One region of the Vreelandella piezotolerans genome, then DNA from elsewhere that is predicted to be linked to it. Evidence: predicted binding sites of a transcription regulator. Region 1 holds the regulator's gene; each other region holds the start of a gene.
What was found. The regulator FliA, encoded in region 1, starts transcription of late flagellar genes. The targets are predictions, from matches to a motif close to CTAAAGTTNNNNNNNNNNCNGCCGATA.
Positions count from the first base shown of each region.

Region 2: a site for FliA is predicted at 2,347-2,373, ahead of fliD (flagellar filament capping protein FliD). Genes of this name have one in related genera too.
Region 3: a site for FliA is predicted at 6,365-6,391, ahead of GYM47_RS07130 (DUF4019 domain-containing protein). Genes of this name have one in related genera too.

Region 1 is NZ_CP048602.1:143,719-151,668, forward strand. It holds gene flhA (flagellar biosynthesis protein FlhA) at 1-1,079, shown strand, start outside; gene flhF (flagellar biosynthesis GTPase FlhF) at 1,098-3,293, shown strand; gene GYM47_RS00655 (hypothetical protein) at 3,290-3,886, shown strand; gene GYM47_RS00660 (flagellar protein FlhE) at 4,002-4,394, shown strand; gene GYM47_RS00665 (RNA polymerase sigma factor FliA) at 4,421-5,128, shown strand; gene GYM47_RS00670 (motility protein A) at 5,162-5,977, shown strand; gene GYM47_RS00675 (OmpA/MotB family protein) at 5,982-6,653, shown strand; gene GYM47_RS00680 (sensor domain-containing diguanylate cyclase) at 6,677-7,950, shown strand, end outside.
Region 2 is NZ_CP048602.1:3,311,381-3,319,330, forward strand. It holds gene GYM47_RS15160 (flagellin N-terminal helical domain-containing protein) at 1-785, opposite strand, end outside; gene fliD (flagellar filament capping protein FliD) at 920-2,302, opposite strand; gene fliD (flagellar filament capping protein FliD) at 2,443-3,798, opposite strand; gene GYM47_RS15175 (hypothetical protein) at 4,189-4,509, shown strand; gene GYM47_RS15180 (serine hydrolase domain-containing protein) at 4,876-5,871, shown strand; gene GYM47_RS15185 (YqhA family protein) at 5,903-6,472, opposite strand; gene GYM47_RS15190 (exopolysaccharide biosynthesis protein) at 6,580-7,173, opposite strand; gene GYM47_RS15195 (tellurite resistance TerB family protein) at 7,170-7,670, opposite strand; gene GYM47_RS15200 (nucleoid-associated protein) at 7,730-7,950, opposite strand, start outside.
Region 3 is NZ_CP048602.1:1,550,618-1,558,567, forward strand. It holds gene GYM47_RS07100 (NACHT domain-containing protein) at 1-991, shown strand, start outside; gene GYM47_RS07105 (transposase) at 1,226-2,800, shown strand; partial or broken gene GYM47_RS18340 (transcription termination factor Rho) at 2,980-3,087, shown strand; gene GYM47_RS07110 (DEAD/DEAH box helicase) at 3,147-4,346, opposite strand; gene GYM47_RS07115 (tetratricopeptide repeat protein) at 4,562-4,984, shown strand; gene GYM47_RS07120 (YehS family protein) at 4,994-5,464, shown strand; gene GYM47_RS07125 (class I SAM-dependent DNA methyltransferase) at 5,461-6,216, opposite strand; gene GYM47_RS07130 (DUF4019 domain-containing protein) at 6,437-6,847, shown strand; gene GYM47_RS07135 (YqaA family protein) at 6,900-7,502, opposite strand; gene GYM47_RS07140 (DUF1206 domain-containing protein) at 7,514-7,950, opposite strand, start outside.

The DNA.
Region 1 (7,950 bases):
TGGTCAAAGAGGAGATCGCCACGGCGCCACCGCCTCTTCAAGAGACGCCAGAAGCCAGTTGGGAAGACGTACAGCTGGTGGACACGCTGGGTCTGGAAGTGGGCCACCGTTTGATCCCGCTGGTAGATTCGCGGCAAAAAGGGGAGTTGCTGGGGCGCATTAAAAGCGTCCGAAAGAAATTCGCCCAGGAGGTGGGCTTTTTGCCCCCGGTGGTACACATTCGCGATAACTTAGAACTGCCGCCCAATACCTACGTGCTTTCCATGAAAGGCGCCGAAATCGGCCGTGCCGACGCGCAGCCCGGCAAATGGCTGGCCATCGACCCCGGCCAAGTGTCCGGTGAGCTACAAGGCACGCCAACGCAAGACCCAGCCTTTGGACTGCCTGCGGTATGGATCGATGGCAACCAGCGTGAGCACGCTCAGGTCTACGGCTATACGGTCGTGGATGCCAGCACGGTGATCGCCACCCATCTGAACCATCTGCTGCACCGTCACTCTCCCGAGATGCTGGGGCGGCAAGAAGTGCAAAAGCTGCTGGACAAACTGGGCGAAGACCAAAAATCGCTGGTCGAAGAGGTGGTGCCCAAAGCGATCTCTCTGACCGTGTTGCAGCGAATTTTGCAGAACCTGCTGGATGAAGACGTCTCGATTCGCGATATGCGCACGGTGTTGGACACCTTGGCCGAGTATGCGGGACAACAGAAAGACCCCAATGAGCTGACCGCTCTGGTGCGTATCGCGCTGGGTCGCGCGATTACACAACAGTGGTTTGCTGGCCAGGAGACCCTGCACGTCATGGGACTGGACGCGCAGCTCGAACAAGTATTGATGCAGGCCATGAACGGTAACGGGGCCATGGAGCCGGGGCTGGCGGATACGTTGATGCATCAGGCACAGCAGGCGCTCGAGAAGCACGAAGGCAGTGGTGAAGCGCCCGTGCTGGTCGTTCAACACTCGTTGCGCGCGGTGCTATCGCGCTTCCTACGCCGCCGGATGCGCCACTTGGTGGTGATGTCCCAGGCAGAAATTCCCGACGACCGCACCCTGCGCGTGACCACCCTGGTCGGTGGCCGCTAAATTGGTAACAGGTGAACCATGAGCGTGAGACGTTTTGTCGGAGCCAATAGTCGCGATGTCATGCGCCAAGTGCGCGAAATACTGGGTGACGATGCCTTGATCGTTGCTAATCGCCGCACCGAAGGCGGCGTTGAAATTCTGGCCATGGCCGACGACGCGGTCGACCAGTTCGATCCGTCACCCGCAGAGCCTTCAGAAGTATCGCGAGACGCCCCGGCGCCCGCTGCGGCTTTCTCACTGCCGACACAGCCAGATCCGCTGGAGGCAATGAGCGAGCGCCTGCTCCGAGAAATGCAGGACATGCGCGAGCTGCTCTCTCGCCGTCAGCCGATGGTGGAGTCGCCGCGCGGCACTCAAACGACGTATGAATATCTGCTAGCCATGCTGGTGCGGGTGGGCTTTAGCGCCGAACTCAGCCATGAGGTGCTCGAAGCGCTGCCCGAGGAGTTATTGACCCAGGAAGGCGGCCATGACGCTGCCAGCGCTTGGCTGCGCGAACAGCTCATAGCGCGGCTGAAGGTGCTGGCGCACGAAGATCGCTTTTTCGATCAAACCGGCATCGTGGCGCTGGTAGGGCCTACTGGGGTCGGTAAAACCACGACCACGGCCAAACTGGCGGCGCGTTTCGTCATGCGCCATGGCACTCGTCCGGTGGCGCTCGTGACCACTGATAGCTTCCGCATCGGTGCCCACGAGCAGCTACGCATCTACGCCCGACTGTTGGATACGCCGATGTACGCGCTCGACGCAGAACAGCCTATCGACGAGCTGGTCGGCCGACTGCAAGGCAAGCAATGGGTCATCATCGATACCGTTGGGATGAGCCAACGAGATCAGCGCGTGATCGAGCAGATTGCGCACTTGCAGGGCGGACAGTCGACAGTACGACTGGTGCTATTGCTCAATGCGGCCAGCCAGCCAGAGACCCTGGAAGAGGTGGTGTTGCGCTACCGTCAGGCAGCGCGGGCCGCAGGGGCCGAGCTCGACGACTGCATCATCACCAAGCAGGACGAGGCCGGGCGACTGGCGCCCGTTCTGGATATCGTAATGCGCCACGGCATGCGCGTACTGTTTGGATCACACGGCCAGCAGGTGCCGGAAGACATGGCCGTGGCCACGCCCTCTGGCCTGATCGACCAAGCGCTCTCGGCCAGTTCGAGTACTTCGATGGATCAATGCGGCCCGGCCAGCGCGCCGAGCCTGCCGCGCTGGTCGCGAGATGTGCTAGGCCAGGGGCGCCGGCTGACGTCGGTACTGACTCGGCTGCGCCAACGGGTCGCCGATTTTCACCGTTTGGAGGCCGCCTGGGACATCGCTGCGCTGCCCAGCGTGGTGCAGGATCAGCGTTTAGACACGCTGCTGGCTGGCGCGGAAGCGACCCACGATGCCATGGGCGTCGTGTGGTCGCCCAGGCGCAACGAGCGCAACTGTGACTGGTCGATGCCGGACGTGGCGCTCGACGATCAAGGGGCATGGTTGGCACTGACGCGTTTGCAGCATCGCCAACCTGCTGGGTGGCAACCACGATTGGCGGGCTGCGCGGCAGACATCGCCGTTCATCTGCTGCCTACCCTGCCGGAGTCCGACGCGCTGGCATGGCTTAACGACCAGCGCTTGACCTGGGTCAGCGCCGTCAACGCCAGTCAGCGTGTACACTGCCAGGGCGAGCGTCCTACCCTGCGCACGCTGTTTCAAGAGAGTACGCTCACCCATCGTGTTGCCATTCGTTTTCGTGGTCAACGCATGCAGCTATCGACAGCCTACGTGGAGGCCCACGATGCCACCGGCAACGCGGTGCTGGCTTGGGTGGGCGACGTGTGCGATCCAGAAAGCAGCAAGCGTGTCGTGCGCCGCTACTGGCTAACTCCCGCGCGTCTAGGCAGCGACGTTGTATCGCTGCTGTTCATTCAGTTACAGAGTGATGGGCTATCCGCGTTGACCAAGCGTGCCTGGCAGCAGCTAAAAGAGGCGGATGGCGGCGAGGTGAGCAGCGAGCTACGCCTGCTCATGGCCAGCGGCGCCGCCGCTGTAGCCAGTCACTTGGATCTGGCCGATGACGACGCGGTGCAAGCGTTGCGAGCCGACCTGTTGCGCCTGCTGGGCAGTCAGCGTAAACGCCGCGATACGGCGCTACTCGACGCCTTGGTGCACGTGTTGATGGCACGCGATGCCATTCGCCAGCTCGGTAGCGTCAGTCGCGAGGACCTGATATGAGCGGCCAGGATCAAGCGGCGGGCCTGCGCAAATGGGCCGATCTACAGCGTCAGCAGCGAGCCGCACAGGACGAACCACAAGATACCCATGCGTCCGCCGCTCCTGCCTCGCCGGTCAGTACTGAAGAGGCGGCGGTGCATACCCAAGACGCTCTGGCGCCCACTGTCGCTGCCGCCACTGAACCGGCGACGGTGACGCCACCGCGCCCTCAAAAGCCGCTGGTGGTGATAGGGCTACCGCATACTGGCGCCGCACAAGTCGATAAAGTGCGTGGACGTTTGGGGCAGTGGTCGGCGTTGGGGCGTCAGTGGGCGGGCGACCCGCAGGATTGGCAGATTCAGGTCGTCATGGCCGATACGCCGTCGCTGGCCATGCTGGCGAAGGAGCATGCACGATGGGCGCTATGGGTCACTAGCGATGCCGATGGCTTTGCCAGCATGTACCGTGTGCTTCGAAAAGTGCGAGAGCATGGCGGTCCGCGACGCCTGCTGGCACTCCATGAACCGCACCTGCCGCGTCAGGGGCTGCTGGAGAACTTGCGTGACGCCGCCGCTTACTATTTGGATATCGAGCTTTTGTTGCTTGCACGTTGAGACAGATGATCGGCTTGCTGTCGTTAGCGACCTACGCCGAATAGAGGGCCCGCGTATGAGGCTATTTGCCCGACAGACGTTGATAAAAGCCGTAAAGTTGTTAACAGTGAAAAGGGTGAGCCCCCGCGCAGCGATGCTGGCAACCATCATGTGGGTCGTTAGCGCCGAGGCGGCAACGGGTAGCTGGAGCCGAGACGTGCCTGGCGTGTTGGTCGCCATGAGCGACCGCACCAGTCAGAGCCAGGCCATTTCGCCACCAGCAGGCATCCCGCTGGGAGGAGCGACGCTAACGCGCGTGCAGTGGCGGTTCGACACCCCACCGAGTCACCCCGTCAACGCTTGGTTGTGTCACCCTGAGCGCTGCGTGGCACTGTCGGGCATGCGCGGCAGTACCACTGCGCTGGAAGGCATGTTGGCAAATGCGCCGCTGCACTTTCGGTTTGCACTGTCGCCGGGCCAGCGGCCAGTGAGGGTGCAGGGGCTACAGGTGATAGTGAATTATCGGTAAAGGCCGTTCAGCCGCGAGGCACGAGGATGTATACAGCACAAGGCAGGATCAAACAAAGTGAGCTGTTGACCCAATACATGCCACTGGTGCGACGTCAGGCCTTAACGCTGCAGGTAAGATTGCCCGCAAGTATTGAGCTAGATGATCTGATCCAGGCAGGCATGGTGGGGCTATTAGAGGCGCTGGGACGCTTCGATGCTGCCCAGGGTGCCACGTTCGCGACGTTCGCCAGCCAGCGGATTCGCGGTGCCATGATGGACGAGCTGCGCACTCGCGACTGGCTGCCGCGCAGCGTACGTCGTTCGGCGCGGGCAGTGGACGATGCGGTACGCCGCTTGGAGCAGCAATTGGGCCGCCCCCCTGAAGAGGGTGAAATTGCCCGCGAGCTGGAGATGCCCCTGAGCGAGTACCAGCAGCTGTTGAATGACACCAACAGTGGTCAACTGCTGCCGTTCGAAGAGCTGGTCGCCGATGGCGGTGAGCCGGCGGGTGACGATGCCCAGCATCGGCCGTTTGACCAATTGCTTGATGAGCAGCAGCGACACACCTTGATCGAGGCCATCGAGGCATTACCCGAGCGTGAAAAGCTGCTGATGGCGCTCTATTACCAAGAAGAGATGAACCTTAAAGAGGTCGGCGCGGTGCTGGGCGTCACCGAATCGCGGGTCTCCCAGCTACACAGTCAGGCGGTGAGCCGTCTGCGCGCGCGTTTACGCGATCACGATGAATCCTAATACCCACTCACCCTACTCGGCGAGGAGCCGTTGATGAACCCATCTACGTTGATCGGTATCTTTGCCAGCATGTTGCTGCTGGTAAGCGTGCTGTTCTTTACTGCAGAGTCGCCCGAAAGTTTTATCAATGTGCCGGGACTGGCCATCGTCATCACCGGTACGCTGGCGGCGACCTTCATCAGCTATCCGTTGAAAGAAGTGCTGCGAGTGGTGCGTTTGGTGGGCTTGGTGTTCCGCCGTGAGAATACCTATGTGCGGGACGACATCAACGAGCTGGTGTCCATGTCGCGGCTCTGGTTCAAAGGTGACGTGCGGGCCGTCGAACGGGAGCTCGAGCACACCCGCAACCCGTTTCTACGAACCGGTATTCAACTTGTGATCGCCAATACCAAAGAGGATGAGATTTTCGACATGCTGCGCTGGCGTATCGCCCGCTTGAAAGCCCGCGAACACGCCGAAGCGCAAATTTTTCGCACCATGGCGACCTACGCGCCCGCTTTCGGCATGATCGGCACGTTAGTGGGGCTGGTCAACATGCTCGAAGTCATGGATGCCGGAGACCTTCAGGTCATCGGCCCCCGCATGGCGGTAGCACTGCTGACCACCTTCTACGGTATCTTGCTGGCCAACCTCGTGTTCAAGCCCATCGCCGTCAAGCTGGAGCGGCGCACCGAGGAGCGGTTGATTACCATGAACATGGTGCTCGAAGGGATTTCATTGATCACCAAGCGCCGCTTGCCATCGTTCATTGAAGAGACGCTCAACTCCTTCGTAGCGAACTACCATGATGAGATCCGGGACGCCAACGTCAAACCCCGCCCCGACGTTGGCTCCGCATTGAAAGGGTAGCGCCATGCTTGACCGCGACTCACGGCATGCCCTGGAGCTGCCCGCTGCAGTGGGTGAGAGTGACGAGAGCTGGCTAACCAGCTACTTGGACGTACTCACACTGCTCATCACGCTGTTCGTTCTGCTGCTAGCCTTGGCGCCGCCGAGCGGCGGCGAAGGGCAGAGCCGCGAGGCCCTGAGCGTCGCCAGCGCCGTGACCTCACTGCCGCTCGCTAGCTTGGCCACGGGTATTCAGCCACGCCATGAAGGGTTGCAACCTCATATGGCGGGACTCGACATTCCTGGTGTAAGCGTCTCGCAAGGTCAAGAGGGCGTGACGCTGCGCATCGACGACAGCCTTTTGTTTCCCAGCGGCAACGATGTGCTAACGCCCCAAGGGCAAGATGTGTTAGAACGACTCTCTTCCGTGCTGGCGACTTTCGATGGGCAAATCTCCGTTGAAGGTCATACCGATAACGTGCCTATCTCGACGCCGAGGTTTCCATCGAACTGGGAGCTCTCAGTAGGCCGTGCCATTGCGGTCGTGCGCCAATTAGAGCGGCAAGGCATTGCCATTTCACGTATGCGGGCGGTCGGTTATGCCGACACCCAACCCATGGAAAGTAACGCTACCTCGGAAGGGCGAGCAGCCAACCGGCGCGTTGAACTGCTGCTAAGGCAGCAGGTCGAGGGGTAAAGCACTATCTCGAGGCTATCTGCGTGTCGAAGCATCACTCGCTACTACAATCGTTTGGCGCCGTCATGGTGCTCGACGGTGAGAGTCGGCGCATTCAGGCGGTCAGTCGCAACCTAAACAAACTGCTGGGATTGGCAGACACCGAGCTCCGTGCGATTTCCCCCGCCACCGTGCTGGGCAAGCGGTTGAGCCAACGATTGCGCCAAGAGCTGCATGGACGCCAGCGGTTAGCGAGCCCGCTAGCCTTCCGTCGGCTACATGACACCACGCGCCTGCAGGTTCACGCTTATCGCACGCATCGCCACGTGGTGGTCGAAATCGAGCCCCTCAGCCCGCTGGGCAAACGACGCCTGCTGGGGACCGTCAACGAGCGCTTGATGCGTCTAGCCGAAGCGACCCATCAAGAAGAACTGCTGGATTATTTAGTGACCGCCGTGCAACAGCTCACCGGTCATGATCGCGTCTCGGTCTGTCATTTCGACAGCGATTGGCACGGGCTGATCGTCGCCGAAGCGCAAGGCGGGCACCTGCCTGCGCTGCTGGGCCAACGCTTTCCTGCCAGTGACTTTCCGATCACGCTGCGCCGCACCTACGAGCGCCATCCGATCCGTTTGATTCATGACGCCAGCGCCCATGCAGAACCGCCGCTGCCGTGTACGCCAGAGGGCGAGAGCGTCGATTTGCGCCACTGCTTTTTACGTGCCCCCGCGCCGGAGCGTCAGCGCTACTTGCAACGGTTGGGCGTACGCGGTGCGATGAGCCTGGCCATGCAGGGTGACACCGGGCTGTGGGGCTTGCTGTTCTGCCACTCGGCAGCGCCTCATCCGGTGTCGCCGCCAGTCCGCGATGCCGTTCGCACCCTCGTCCAGATGGCGACCCAGCGGCTTTTGCTACTCAGGGCTCGACAAGAGGCCCGCTATCTTCAGCGCGTACAAGATAGTTTGGTGCTCTCGACGAATGCCCGTGTCGAGCCGCAAAGCCCCGTCGAGTTGTTGTCAGCCCAAGCGGAGACATGGTGCTCGCTGTTTCGCGCCCACGGTGTTGCACTGTGGCTGAAAGGCAGCGTTTACGCGGACGGTCATACGCCCGACGCCGCAGTCGTCGCTCAGTTCGTCAAACGGCTCGACAAAGCGCATCGACACAGCGGGCCTTGGTGTACCCGTGGCGTGGCCAGCGAGCCCTTGACCGAATCCCTGAACATGCCAGACCAATGTGGCATTCTGGCCGTGCCGCTGCCCATGAGCGTGGCTCAGCGCGGCTGGCTGATCTTCTTTCGCCCCGAGCAGGTAGAAACGCT
Region 2 (7,950 bases), 780 kb from region 1:
GCCTGGGCCAGCATCGAGGTACCCGCCTGCTGTAGGATCTGCGCACGCGTTAGGTTGGATACCTCAACAGCGTAATCGGCATCTTGAATACGTGAACGAGCTTCTGACAAGTTAGTGACGTCAGTTGTCAGGTTCTCAAGCACTGATTCGAAGCGGTTAATAGTCGCACCAAGGGTTGCACGACTATCATCGATAGATTGCAGAGCCGTATCAACGGAGTCAATAGCAGTTTGTGCGGTCGAGAAACTGGATACATCCAGAGCACCAACACTCAACCCACTTGCGGTAGCATCGACCAAACCAATGCTCAGTTCGTCAACGCCAGCGGTAGTGTTGGCTCCAACTTGGATATTCAGCGTTGTAGCTGAATCATTCAGAAGGTTGGTGCCGTTGAAGCTGGTTGCATTCGCTACACGAGTAATCTCAGATACGCGCTCATCGATTTCAAGCTGAATAGAATCGCGGTCTTCTGCGGTGTTGGTATCGTTAGCAGCTTGAACCGCCAGCTCACGGATACGCTGCAGGTTGTCGCTGATTTGGTTAAGACCACCTTCCATGGTTTGTGCCAGAGAAATACCGTCATTGGTATTACGCTGAGCCTGCTGCATGCCGGTGATTTGGGCGGTCATGCGGTTAGCGATGGCTTGACCAGCAGCGTCGTCGGCAGCGCTGTTGATACGCAGGCCAGAAGACAGACGCTCTTGCGCTTTGGACAGCATGGCCTGGGAGTTAGACAGGTTGTTCTGACCGATCAGGGCAGTGATGTTCGTATTGATCACAGACATGGAAGTGCTCCTTGAAGATTAACTGGCCATCAGGCCTGCTTTGCGGCGGTCAACCGCCGTTATTTTAATTAACGGCAGGCCAGTCAGAATCTTTAAAAAATTAAGCGCTTTTTTTGTAAAACAATGTAACCAGCTTAGTTATTATTCTGCATGGCGTTCAGCATGCTGAACTGCTGTGCTAGGTAGGAGCCCATCGAGTTCATCTGTGCGATCATGCCATCCAATTGAGCGAACTGAGTACGATAGCGGGAGATGTTGCGCTCGATGCTCAGCTCCATTCTGGCCTTCCGTTCCTTGAGATTGTCGATTCGCTGCTCTGCGCTGTTCACAGAAGTTTGAATCAAACCATCGTCACCGGTAATCGACTTGAGCGTCGCGCTCAACCTGCCCGCAAACCCCTCTTCTGATGACTCACCTGCAAAAAAAGCGCTGAGAGCTTCAGGGCTGTTGGAGATTGCCTCGTCCAATTTCGTATCATCTATCTGAAGACGGCCACGCTCATCGATCGCGATGCCAAACTGCGCCAAACGAGTAAAGTCGCCAGTACCAACTGGATTGGTCACGTCACGGCTTAGCCGTGTTTCAACCGTGCGTACGGTGCGGTCACCTAGCAGCTCGCCAGATGTCTCTCCCTCACCATTGAACGCTGTCATACGGCCTACGGTGGACTTCATTTCGTTGTAGGTGCTGACAAACTCCTTAATGGCTTCTTTTAAAGAGTCTTCATCGCGCTCAATGACAAGACTAACGGGCATTTGTGAAGCCGCTGTCAGGTCGAGCGTTACGCCTTGGATAGCACCTTCCACCCGGTTGCCACTGCTTGTAATCGCAATGCCATTCACTTCCAGAGCGGCATCCTGGCCTGCACGTCGTGTACTGGTATCCATGGACAGACCATCTAGGCCTGAAAAACCAATAATCGAAGCTTCTTTACCGGTTTCTTTTGAGCTCAAGGCTAGCCGATAGCCTGTACCGTCATTCACGATAGAGGCCGTCACGCCAGCGTCTGCATCGGCATTAATTTGATCACGCACGCTAGCTAATGTGCTGCCCGCAGAAATATTGATCGTTTTGCTGCTCAAGGCCGGCGCATTTGGATCGAACGCGCCGTCGGTATAGGTGGCGCCAAAATCTAACGTTAGAGTGGTGTCGCTGGCAGCCAGGACTTGATCCATCGTGACGCTGTTAGACGCCACGCTGCCCGCCCGTGCCAGCTGTGTCACATTGATATCGTAACGTCCAGCGTTAGCCGACTCTCCTGCTGTCGCGCTGACCCCTTCGCCAGTCACCGTACTTTTTTGCTGCTTAAACGTAGAAGCATCGTTCAACGCAGTAATCGACTCTTGCAGACGATCCATTGCCGACTGCAGGCGACCGTACGCCGATATTTTGGTTTGTTGAGTATTCTGTTGCTGCGTGAGCGGCGTTAGCTTCTGCCGCTCAGACGCTTGAAGCTGAGTCAACAGGCCATTCAAATCCAAACCTGAACCAACGCCAAGAGAGGTAATCGTCGCCATGTGGCTCAGCTCCTTTTCGTTTAAAAGTTATAGACTGAGTAGATTATCGGCAGGGTGGAAAAAACTTTAGCTTTGCAAGGATCAAAGAGCTAAAAAAGGCCTAGAGGATACTCTAGGCCAACATGACTTCGTATTCGAGTTTAGTTTTGGCCTATCTGGCCTAGTGTCGCAAGCTGCTGAGTCAGGTAGGCGCTGGTCTGATTCATTTGACCTACCATGCTGTCCATCGCAGCGAACTGAGCCCGGTAGCGCTCAACCGTTTGGTCGATACGGCTTTCCGTTGTCGCGAAGCGATCGTTTAGCGACGAAACCCGACGCTCCGAGCTGCTCACAGCGTTTTCCAGTCGTCCGCTTGGCCCGACGAGCTGCTCGACCGTCGCTGAAATTTGTCCTGCCATGCCATTCTCACTGGAGGTGCCTGCAAAGAAGTCCATTAACTGATCGGGTTGATTAGCGATGATGCCATCAAGCTGCTCATCATCGATTGCTAACGTTCCATCCAACTGAAGAGAGATGCCAATATCGGAGAGCATATTGAAGCCATCCCCACCCAGGCTACGGCTTAGTGCTTGGCGCAAGGTAGTTTCGACTGCCCGTGTGGCGCTGTCACCATTCAGCTCGCCCGCACTATCGCTTTCCGGATTATAGGCAGTCAGGCTGCCAATGGTATTTTTCAGCGCGTTGTAATCATCGACAAACGCCGTTATCTGCTCACGAATTGCCTCACTGTCCTGAGAAACCGTCAAAGTGCTGCTGGCGTTGGCTTCTGATAGGGTCAGCGTCACGCCTTGAATAGCATCCTCAATGCGATTGGTGGCACTGACGATATCAATACCGTTGACATTGAACGCCGCATCCTGACCTGCTTGCACCACCTGCGTGTCGCTAGTGGCAACATTCGCGTCTAAAATTTGCGAAAAATTGGTACTTTGAATGCTGGCCGCAGCTCCTGTTTCCGTTGCATTCACAGAAAGACGATACCCTTCCCCATCATTAATGATCGAAGCACTCAAACGTCCATCGCTTTGTGCGTTGATAGCATCCCGCATGTCATTGAGCGTGCTTCCATCCTCGATCACAATGGGGTCTATGGCACCATCAGCGAGAGAAAAAGACAGCGTTTGTTGACCAGAGACGAGTGCCACATCCGGGGCGTCTAAACGCTCCGTGACTAAACTGCCTGCCGTGGCTAGCTGATCGACTTGGATATCGTACTGGCCTGGCTGGGCATCATTGCTACTCACAGCAGCAACGGCACCCCCTTCCACACTCGTACTTAGACTTTGAAAAGCGTCCTGCTCGTTCAATGCTTTAGCCGACGCCTGAAAAGCAGAGAGCGCGCTTTGCAACTGCCCATAAGCAGAAATTTGCGCCTGCTCTGTTTCGATCTGTTCCTGGATGGGTTCGAGTTTGGAACGTTCCGCCTGCTGCAGTTGCGTCAGTAAGCCATTGAGATCCAAGCCAGAACCAATACCTAACGATGTAATAGAAGCCATAATCAAGCCTTTATTGGTGCGTTTTTACTCGCTATTAGTCACTCCTAATCAAGAGGCAACGTATTTTCTAGCGCAGTCGACATTTCTTAACATCATTAACCGTTTTCTTTATCTTATATTTTTCGGCAGTGCACAGCACTACTTAACCAGTATGACGAACTTTTAAGTTTCTATATGTAAAAACAAGTAACATGAAGAATCTCACGCCAGTCATTGGATAACTTGTATCAACCATAGACCTTAAAGACTTCATTTTCTTGACAGTTAGCTATGGGTACCGCTCAGAAAGCGCTGAGAGCCTCACAAAATATAGACCTTGGTCTAATCCCCCTCCTGCATTATAATGCACTGCAGCACACCCATTTTGCTGCGAATGCAGGAGCCTCCCCCATGCCCGCCGAAGCGTTACCCTCTGCGTCGACTGCCTCCTTCCATATTCAGCGCAGCTTACGACACTGTCTCTCCAGCGTAGCCGAAATGCTGTATGAGAGCGGACACGTGCTCGAAACCATCACACTGACACAGCGAGGTCTGTCCCGCCAAGAGCTGGATAGGCTTCGCCAGCAGCACCCGCGCTGGGCGATTTGCCAAACCACCTTGGAAAAGAGCGACGCCGCCATGTTCAATGACTATGACCGCTTGGTATTGACGCCATTGGGCCGAGAGCTAATGTTCGATATGTTTGGTCAAGGCGCCGCCGACTGCGCTTGAGCATCATTAGCGATATGAAAACGCCCGCTGAGGAAGCGGGCGTTGGCAGATGCTGATGTCGCGCTGTGTTAGCACTGATATTTCAGTACTAATGCTTATGATCTGAGAGAACCGCTTAGCGCAGCCCTAACAGCGAAAGAATAAACAGCACGACAACGATCAGACCGATGATATAGATGATGTTACGCATAATGGCACTCCTTGCTTTTGCGTTTCATGGAAATCAAAGGGTTGCTTCCCTTCAACGGGTGCTTTTAGCGTAGCAGGCTTTTCATCGGTTTGCGTAATGTCCTTCAGCGTTCCGCTGAGGGAACCTTGTCTGTGCATGGCTTTCAGAGCCGTACCACTCTCTTCTCAGGTATCGCCATGAAAACGACGGCTTTTATGCTGGCGTGTGCAATAAGTGCGTTGACCGTTACGCCGGTCCTTGCGTCAGCCCCTTCATCGGAGGCGCTGCAAGCACTCGATCGACAGGCCCGAACCCTCGATCGTCTACACACCGTCGTGGTGGCACATGACGGTACGATCATTCATGAGCATCATCAGGGCGGTCCCGGCGTCGCGGAGCCTGCCAACGTCAAGTCGCTTTCTAAAACGGTATTGGCCGCCGTGACCGGCGCGGCCATCGAATCAGGCATTATCGAATCGGTGGATCAGCCCCTCGTAGCGCTACTCGATAGCGTGCCGAGCAGCGCCGATCGTCGAGTCAACGACATCACGGTCGCTCACCTGTTGGCCCAGCAGGCTGGGTTGGAGCGCACCTCCGGCAGCAACTACGGCGCTTGGGTAGCTAGCGCTCACTGGGTCAACGATGCGCTTACACGCCCGTTCGTCGACCGTCCTGGTGGTCGAATGCTCTACTCTACTGGCACCAGCCATTTGCTGTCGGCAGCGCTGACTCAGGCCAGCGGCGAAAGCACGCTTGCACTTGCGCAGCGCTTGTTGGGCGAGCCGCTCGTTATTGCGATTCCCCCTTGGCCGCAGGACCCTCAAGGGATCTATTTTGGTGGGAACGACATGCAGCTTTCCCCACGCGCGCTCATTGCGATTGGGGAGCTATACCGTAATGACGGCAGGACCGATGGCCAGCGCGTGCTGCCAGAGGGTTGGGTAGAACACTCTTGGACGCCCAGAGGCCAATCGCCTTGGACAGGTGATGGCTACGGTTTTGGCTGGTTTATGACGACGCTCGCGGGGGAAGACGTTGCTTACGGGAGAGGATATGGCGGGCAGGCGCTGTATGTGATTCCTGAGCGCGACATGACGGTGGTGATTACGTCAGACCCAACGCCGCCCTCTCCCGGCGGTCAATTTCAGCAACGGTTGAATGAGCTGGTCGTCGATTTATTGGAGGATGGGTAGCGCGGCGCAAGAAACGTCACGCCCTCGCCAACTACTCCCCTTTATGCGCCAAACTCATCAAGTAGAGCGCAGCGGCCAGCGCCAGCACGGACAGTGCCAAGTAGATCGCATCCAGCGGTGTGGCGAAGCGAATGTCCACCACGGCGCGGAAGAACTCGATGATCACGGCCAGAATCACCACGCGGGCGATTTTGTCTTTCAACTGATCCAGCGAGGCGACGTTGAAGGGGTGGGCGGGGTAACGCACCTCGGCTTGGTCGATACGCGAGACGAACAATCGATACACGCCCAGCCCGAATATCAGCAGCACGATGGCAATCAGATAGATATCCACCGCGATAATGATGTCGGGCACCAGGGTGTCATGGATATTTTGGCTGTCATCCACCAAGTAGTAGTGCAGCACATCCCCCACTACCTTGAAAATATCCAACGTACCGACGATAAACAGCATCAGCGAGCCCAGCAGGCTTGGCACCACCGCCAGCATGACCAAAAAGCGCGAATTCCACAGCGCCGTCTCGATACGCCTCTCCCAAGTAGACTGCTCGTGAGGCGGTTTGGGTGGCGGTGTCGACTGAGGTGAAGGTGAGTGACTCATCGTAGACGCATTGCTCCTTATGGTATCCAAGCCCATCACAAACGTACCTTGACTCTGCCTGACACGTCGACCAGCGGAGCCAGTTCACAAGCAGCGCTTGGTAAGTATTAAATAAGATTCATCAAGACGACCGTAAACGTCACGCCCGTCAGCAAAAACCCCAGTGCGAGCATCAGGCCATCTCTCGCCACCAGCCCCAGCCCAAACAGCGAAAGTGCCAATCCAGCGCCATTGGCACTGAAAGGGATGAACTCCATGGGTGGCATCGCTAACGCCACCAGCAGGCAAGCGAAGGCCGTCACCCGAATACCGATATAGCCCGTCATCCACGCCAAGCGCACGCCCAGCAGTCCATCGATCCAGCGGGCCGGTTTTTTCATATAGTGCAGCCCTTTATCGAATTTATGCCGAGACAAAGAGCGGTTGAGCAACCAACCAGGTAGCCAAAACGTTGCTCGACCGATCAAAAGCTGCACCGACGTGAGCAGCACCAAGGCGGCCATCAGCGTTGGCATTCCGGGGATATCACCAATGATCGGCGCCAGCGTAATCAAGCCTGCCAACAGCAGCAGCGGCCCAAACGAGCGCCGCCCCACCGCATGCACCACATCATCCACGCTAACCTGCGCGTTTTCCCGCTCCATCCGTTCCATGGTGTGGATCAGTTCGGTTAAATTCGTTGCTTCCTGCGTATCGCTCATGGGCGTCTCGGCGCTCCTTTACCGTGAGTGTTGGGATGGATTACGCTCTCGTCGGGTGAATGGCTGAGTTTGCTGCGAATGAAGTCGCTATGACTGACGTAAAGTAGATCCGCCAGCCGACGGATGCGATGCTCTTCCAGCGGGTCGAGCGAGCCATCGGCCCAGGCCAGCTCCCACATGAGGTTCACCAGCTCCAGGCGCTGATCGTAGTCGTAGTGCTGTTTGATCAGGCTAACGAACTGATAGTGATCCACTGCATCGTCGACCTCCGCCTCTGCCAATGCCATCAACTGGCTGACATCTTGTTCATCGAGCCGGTAGCGCGCCATCAGCATTTGCTTGAGGGCCGCGCGCTCTACGTCGCTCTGATCGTAGTCCGCGCGCATCACCTCACACAGTAGCGCTGCCGAGGCTAGCTCCAGGGTCAGGCTTTGGTCATCACGCTGCTCAGGCGCAGAGAGGGCCTGTTGAAAAAAAGAGTGAATGGCATCCAGCACGGCGAACTCCTCCTGTCAGTGGCTAGCTTAGGACTCCAAGATGCCTCGAGAGTGCCGCCTCAATCCTTGCGCTTGGCGAGCTGCTCTTTGAGCTGTTTGGGCACTTGTTTGATGATCAGCCGATCTTGGGTTTCGTCATATTCAATACTGGAACCCAGCAGGTGTGAATCGAAGCTGATCGAGACGCCGCCAGAGCGACCGGTAAAGCGGCGAAACTGGCTAATGGTGCGTTTGTCCGGCGGTATTTCCGGCGAAAGGCCGTAGTCGGCGTTGCGAATAT
Region 3 (7,950 bases), 1.4 Mb from region 1:
TCAAAGATATGAAGATTACGACTTGGATGATGCAACCGACGCTGCTGAGGTATGGGGTGAACCGGATGTCTTCTGGCACTCAAAGCAGGCTGCAGAAGTCCTTCAGCGCATCCCCTTCGACGAGGTTATAAACAGCAGTGCAAAGAGAGTGCTTCTCGACTTCCTTGCCAGTGTTCTCGACTGGACCAACCAGAAAAATGCGCCACCGTGGGTGAAGCCTGGACGCCGTGATCGGTCAGCGACCCAGATCTTTGAGTGGACGCATACGCTCGGATCAAGGTTGGGTCACGTGGCTGGCCTTATCCCGCTTGCTGACTTTCAGGCCCGCTTCCTTGACCCGATTTTGGGTCTCGAAGGCGACAATTGCTGGGCTCTCCTCTCTCCACTCGCGAGCACCTACGTCTGCGCTTATCTGTACGATGCGCCGGTCGTTCCAGCCGACGCGGTTGCGACGCTTGACCTCTGTCTCGGGCGGCTTCTCCAGGCCCCCGTCTTCATGCGCGACACCTACCGAAGCGGAGAATTCTCAGGCTTCGATCAACCCAAGCTTGTTCGCACGTTGATGTTTGTCTCAGTCGAGCGCGCGGAATTGGCCGCTCGCTACGTGAATGGCGACTGGTCCGAAATCAGCCGCATTCTGCCATTGATTGATCGTTTCATTCGCGCTGGCGGATGGGCTGTTTCCGTGATGGACCCGTTCTTGACGCTCTGTGAGCGAGCTAGGGCCAACTATCCGGCCGAAGCCTTCGCGGACCAAGTGCTCGCAATTATCGGCGACGGCCCCGACAATCTAAAGGGTTGGCATGGAACGTTCATTCCGGCGCGAATCGCAGAACTGGTTCAGCACTTTGCACATCGTGACGCACCAATGACACTGGCTATAGCTCAGAAATTCCTGCGGATCCTCGACATGCTGGTCGACATGGGCGACAGGCGAAGTGCGGCGCTTCAGCTTGGTGAGGCATTTCGCGAAGTTCGTTTGCCTTCCTAACCATAGAAGCTCGTGCCATTAGTGCGTGTGCGGCTACCTTGACTCTGTACTAGACGTCTAAGGAGCAATAAATCGGGGGCTTCCCTGAGAAACCCTTGAGCTAATCGCGCCCAACAAGGCGGTGCACCGGACGCCCTGATGGGCGCCGGTGACCTTTGCCGTTGAGGCTGTAGAAAAACCCCTTTGACAGCCAGGTTTTGGTAGGATCGGGAAAACAGACGGGGAGTGGTCAGCATGCCGCGCTTCAAGGTTTACAACTACGATCAGAACGCCATGGTGGTGATCAACTACCAGGATCAGCTTCAGCCTGGCACCTTCGAACACGCAGTGCATTACCTGATCGAGCACAAACTCGACTTGTCGGTTTTCCATCCGGGGTATCGCAACGACACGACAGGTCGGTTGGCCTATGATCCGGCCATCCTGTTGAAGATCATCCTGTTTGCCTACTCAAAAGGGATCACCTCTAGTCGTGAGATGCAGTGGTGCTGCGAGACCAATATCATTTTCAAAGCCCTTTCCTGCGATACCGTTCCCCACTTTACCACTCTGGCAAGCTTCGTTAGTCGGCATGCCGACGAAATTGAAGCGCTCTTTGAGCAAGTGCTGTTGGTGTGCCACGAACAAGGCTTACTGGGCAACGAACTCTTTGCCATTGATGGCTGCAAGATGTCCTCCGATGCCTCTAAAGAGTGGTCGGGTACGTTCAAGGAGTTGAGCGAGAAGCGGGAGAAGCTGAGAGGCCTGGTTCGGCATCACCTGCTAGAGCACTACGCTCGTGATGAAGCCGAAACGGAAGCCGATCTGGATCGGGACATTCGCCGAGCCAGGATGATCCTCTCACTAGATGCTGCCATGAACAAAGTGGATCGCTTCCTAAAGACGCACAGCCCAAGGATGGGCCGGGGGAAGCGAATCAAGGAGGTGAAGAGCAACCTCACCGATAACGAAAGCGCCAAGATGACCACTAGTAAAGGCACGATCCAGGGTTATAACGGTGTGGCGACGGTGGATAAGAAGCATCAGATCATCATTGACGCTCAGGCCTCTGGTGAAGGCCAGGAACACCACACCTTGCAGCCCGTACTGGAAAGCGTAGAAGCGCGCTTTAAAAAGCTAGGCATTGTGGACAACATCTACCAGACAGGCACCGTCGTGACCGCAGATACAGGCTTCGCCAATGAAGCAAATATGAAGTACCTGCACGAACGCCAGATCAATGGCTACATCCCCGATAACCAGTTCCGCAGCCGAGATCCGAAGTTCGCCGACCAGAAAGATAAATACGGAAAGCGCCACCAGCACCTACCGGACAAAGGCTGGCGTGAGACGACGCCAGCCAGCGCGTTCCAGTTTGATCCAGTAGCGCTCACGTGTATCTGCCCAACCGGCGAAAAGCTGTCTTATCGCGGGCAACGAGAAACGGACACTGGCAAGGTTCGGGTACACTTTGAAGGACGTTTGCTGCAATGTCGGCACTGCCCAAAGAAATCCCGTTGCATGCAGAACCCGGGCTCGGCCGATCATCGCCAAGGCGCAGGGCGACAAGTATCTTTTATTATCGAGAACAAACGCTTACCCAATTACACAGACTGGATGAAACACCGGGTGGATAGCCCGAAGGGCAAGGAAATCTACAGCCATCGTATGTCAGTCGTAGAGCCGGTATTCGGCAACATTGGCACGACGAAAAGGCTGAACCGATTCAGTCTACGGGGTAAGAAAAAGGTGCAGGGGCAGTGGCAGCTCTACTGCCTGGTTCACAACATTGAGAAGTTAGTGAATTATGGTCATTTGGCCTCGTCATGAAGGGCTTGGAGCGGGATAAATTGCTTTGTAAGAGCAAAATACTGCCTTCATCTAGCTTTAAATGGTAGCTCAAGTGGCGGAATGCCGGTATGAATATTATCCAGCCAGATGGCTGGCTGGATCAGTAAATGATGAAGAGAGGCGGTGGAGACGGCTCGAAATCGGGTTTTCCTACAACCTCGTTAACACCGCTTAAGCCTATAGAAGGCGCGCAGAGGCTGCTTGCGCTGTTGGAGAAATACCCCACCAATGCCGAGCTGTTGGATGCTTTTTCGCCCGCTGAGTAGCGGTGAAGCTCACCCATGACTTCTGAATTCAACTAATAGGTGAGCTTCTTGGTGAACGCTTAACGGCTACTTTTTTTAACGTGGTTCAAGTTAGACGCGGGCACGGCTTTCTTAACCGGGAACCCTTCCACTTCTTTGCGCTCAATCGTGTTTTTCAAACGCCTTTCAATCGCACACAGGTTTTTAAAGTCGCTGATATCGACCAGCGAGATCGCTTCACCGGAAGCACCCGCGCGGCCGGTGCGGCCAATGCGGTGGATGTACTCTTCTGGCTGGAAGGGTAAATCGTAATTCACCACGCGGCTGAGCTCGCCAATATCCAACCCCCGAGCGGCGACGCCGGTGGCCACCAAGTACTTCAGTTCGCCCGATTTGAACTGACCCAACACCTTTTCGCGCATGGCCTGGCTTCTGCCGCCATGGATGGAATCCGCTTGAATACCGCGCTTTTCCAGCTGGGCCACCAGCTTGGCGGCACTGTGCTTTTTCTCTACGAAGATCAGCGCCTGATCCCACGCTTGCTCGTTGATCAAGTGGCTTAGCAGGGCGGACTTGGTGTCTTTGTCGACCGTGATCAGCCACTGTTTGATGGTGGCGGCGGCGCGCACGTTGGGCGTAATGGAGATGTTCGCCGCCATGTCGGTCATTTTGCTGTCTGAAAACGCGTGGGCGATGGCGCGCACGTCGTTGGTCATGGTGGCCGTGAACAGCAGGTTCTGTCGGTTCTCTGGCAGGCGCACGATGATTTTGTGGATATCATCGACAAAGCCCATATCGACCATTCTGTCTGCTTCGTCCAATACCATGACTTGCAGTTCATCGAAGTGCAGCGCGCGCTGGTGCGCCAAATCCAGCAGCCTGCCCGGTGTGGCGACCAGAATATCCACCCCTTCGATCAAGCGCTCTTTTTGCGGCGCGGTATCCACACCGCCGTACGCGGCCATTGAGGTGAGCGGGGTATGCTTGGCGTATTGCGCCACGCTGGCGTCCACCTGAACCGCCAGCTCGCGAGTGGGTACAAGGATGAGTGCGCGAATGCGTTTACCGCGCAGCGGTTCTGCGGCTTTGCTGAACTGTTCCAGCAGCGGCAACACAAAAGCCGCGGTTTTGCCCGTGCCGGTTTGTGCGGTGGCGATTAAATCTTTGCCCGACAGAATGGCAGGAATCGCTTGTTCTTGGATGGGCGTTGGCGTTTGGTAACCGAGTTCAGTAATCGCCTGAACGAGCGGGCGGGACAAGCCTAGGGTTGAAAAGGGCATGAGAAGCTCTGACAGAGTGGCGTATGGGGTGTCGAAAATAAAAAAAGTGGTGCAGCATAGCGTAAAATCAGCCGTTCGACGCTCGAATACGCGTTTATTTCCACTCCACCTTTGCCCGTGCCTCCATCCCAACCAGGTATAATCCTGTCATGACGCTAAACGCACATGCATGTGGGGCGTTTTGCATCCCTTCCGAATGAACAGAGTCGTGGTCGATGATTAACACCAAAATTTACAAGGCGGTGTACGAGCTCGCCGAAAAGCTGATGAAGGCGGCTGCTAAAGATGACCGCGCCACGTTTGAAGCGCTGTATGCCGAGCTTGAGGCGATCTGCACCGAGCACGAAAATACCGAGAAAGACCACCCGGAGCAGTGGGAAACCCTGGCCGATTTCACCGAAGAGCTAGAGGACGCGCTGCCCATCTACCAAAAAGCGCTGGATAAAGCGGTCGCGAAGAAGTCGAACGACCATATCGCTTCGATTGGGTTTTCCATGGCGTCGCTACACGTGGAGTTGGGCGACACCCAGGCGGCCATTGAACGCTTGCAGCAGGCCCAGGCCAGCGCCGAAACGATTGAAGATAACGAGCTGAAAGCAGAAGTCGATGACCTGCTGGCTACGCTCACCCACGCCTAGGACCCCATTTTGACCAATAACGATATTTTTCGCTGTATTCGCTACACCTTCGATTTGAAAGACAACACCATCGTCAAGATCTTCGCCCTGGCGGACGTGAACGTGACCCAGGAGCAGGTGACGGCATGGCTGAAAAAAGATGAAGACGACGCCTTCGTGACCATGAAGAACAAAGAGCTAGCGGCGTTTTTGAACGGTTTCATCAGCTTCAAGCGGGGCAAGCGCGAAGGCCCACCGCCTGCCCCGGAAGCGCAGTTGAACAACAATATGGTGTTCCAGAAACTGCGCATCGCGCTGAACATGAAGGCGGAGGATATTTTAGAGGTGTTCGATCAGATGGGCCTGCCGCTTAGCCCTCACGAACTCAGCGCGTTTTTCCGCAAGCCCAGCCACAAGAATTCCCGCGAGTGCAAAGACCAAATGCTGCGTAATTTCTTGATGGGCGTCCAGCGGCAGCTTCGCCCCAACGATAACAGTTAAGCGAGGCGCTCGCGCTTCACACATACGAAGATCGCATTGCCTGAGACGTTATCCCAGGGCGTGATGGTCTGGTAATCGTGCTCGAACACGTGCACCTCGAAGGTAGGCTCTAGCAGGGCGATGAGTTCGCTAAAACTGACGGCCACCATGGGGTGCTCGTCATGCCACACTTGCGTTGTCTCCGCCGTGGTTTTTTCGATGCTCAGCCGCAGCGACTGCCGCTCCCCCTGGCCGCTGTAGTGCCATCCCGAGCGGAAAGAGAACGTCTCCTCCGCCTGCTGGGCCGTGTGCTTGACGAACAGCTCGTTATCGATTCGCTGTTTATCCACCGCGTTGAAGCAGAACACGCCGCCCTCGTTCAAGGCGCGGTGAGCGCTGGCGATGCAGTCGCCGAGCTTGTCCAGGCCATCGTTGTAGTGGATGGAGTAGAGAAAGCAGGTGATGAGGTCCAGCGGCTCATTGACCTCGAAGCGGCTCATGTCCTGCAGTGAGAAGCTTGCCTCTGGGCAGCGTTGGGCGGCGATATCCAACATCGGCTGGTTGATGTCCAAGCCACTGCTGGTGAAGCCAGCATCCAGAAAATGACGCACGTGGGGGCCGGTGCCGCAGGCGACATCCAGATGGCGTTTGCCTTCGTTGCCAAAAATCTGATGCAGACGACGAATGGCGTTGCTCTGGGCCTGGTAGTCGATGTCGACGCACATCAAATCGTAGTAGCCAGACAGGTCGGTGTAGAGCGCGTTGACGGACATAGTGGCCTAATGGTGAGGGCTGACATAAATGAGGAGGCGCATAGTAAACGAGCGGTTGGGGTTTGAGAAGGCGTAGGAGTGGCTTGGCCAAGCGGCGATCAAGTTTGCACTCTTTCACAGTTTGGCTAGCGCTTTAGGGTTAATGTGATTAAAGAAATCGTGTGATGGTCCGATAACTACTAAAGTCGCACGACACATTCGATTGCCATACGAGGCTGCCATGCCAAAACCCTTTGCTCTCATTCTTTCTGCGTTGCTCCTGGCGATGACTTCTTATGTGCAGGCGTCTACCACCGAGGCGGCGGAAGCGGCCGCGCTCGCTTGGCTGGAAGCGATCGATCAAGGTGAATATGAGCAGGCTTGGGAAAAGTCGTCGCCGCTGTTGAAGACGCCGCTTTCCCCCACCATGCTGCAGCGCGTGGTGACGCTGGCCCGCAACGATTTGGGCAGCGTCGAGTCGCGGCGGCGCATCCGCATGTCGCAGTACACCTCGATGCCTGGGGCGCCGCGCAACGACTACAAAGAGTTCGCTTTTCAAACCCAGTTCACGAATAACCAACGCGTGGTCGAAGTCGTCACGCCACATCTGGAAGAGGGCACGTGGCGAGTGAGCGGCTACTACGTGCAGTAACGTGATTCGAGCGCCCATCAATAGCCGCCAACGTTGGCGGCTATTGTGTTTTCTACACGATCAGCCCCGCCAGCGCCTGCATCCCCAGCACTAACAGAAGCACCACAGTGCCCAGCGCTAGGCTGGTCTTCAGCGCGTGGCGTTTCCACATGCTTTCCACTCGGTGCCCAAAACGATGTACCAGCCACGCCAGGCCATAGTAGCGCAGCCCGCGAGCCATCAGTGCTGCCAGGGCGAACAGCACGATCGGGTAGCCCGAGAGCCCAGCGGTAATCATCGCCACCTGGAACGGAATCGGCAAAATGCCAATCGCTAAAATGGCGGCAAAGCCGTATTGGTCGAAAAAGCTCTGAAACGCCTGATAGCTTTGCTGCATTCCCATGAAGTCGATGAACCAAGTGCCGACGGACTGGTACAACACCATGCCCACGCCGTAACCGACGATGGACGCCGCTAAACAGCCCAGCGTGGTGGCGGTGGCCATCGCCCAAATGCGTTGACGATTCACCGCCATGAGCGGAATCAGCACGAGTTCGATGGGAATCGGCAAAATGATGGTCTCTAGGAAAGAGAGCGTGGCGAGCAGCCACAGCATGTTTTTCGAGCCGTTGATACGCTCGAACCACTGCTTGGTTCGCGTGGAAGTGAAGGCCATGGGTCGAGTCGCTATACGGAAGGGTTGATGCGGCGATAGATCGCCGTGAGGAGGCTATACACGCCGAATGCGAACAGCCCGATGGCAACGAACGCAAGCAGCCACTGGCCGAAGGCTTGGTGTCTCAGCGTGCTCAAGGCTTCCGCCGTGCCGCCTGCTTGGCTAGGATTGTATTGGTACGCCGCGATGATAAATAGGCTGCCCACGATCACAAAGACGAGACCCCGCACCGCCAAGCCAAAGCGACAGACGGGGTATGCCCAACGCTGCACGTGAGTGGGCATGGAGAAGTGGCGGTCGAATTTGGCTTTCCAGCCTTTGATGGCATGGGCAATGCCTGCGCTAATCAAGACCGCGCCTATCGCCGCGACCAGCCAGCGCCCTAATGGCTGCTGCATCAGCCAGCCAGCGGCATCCTGTGAGCCGCTGCCAGAGCCACCGGAGGCGC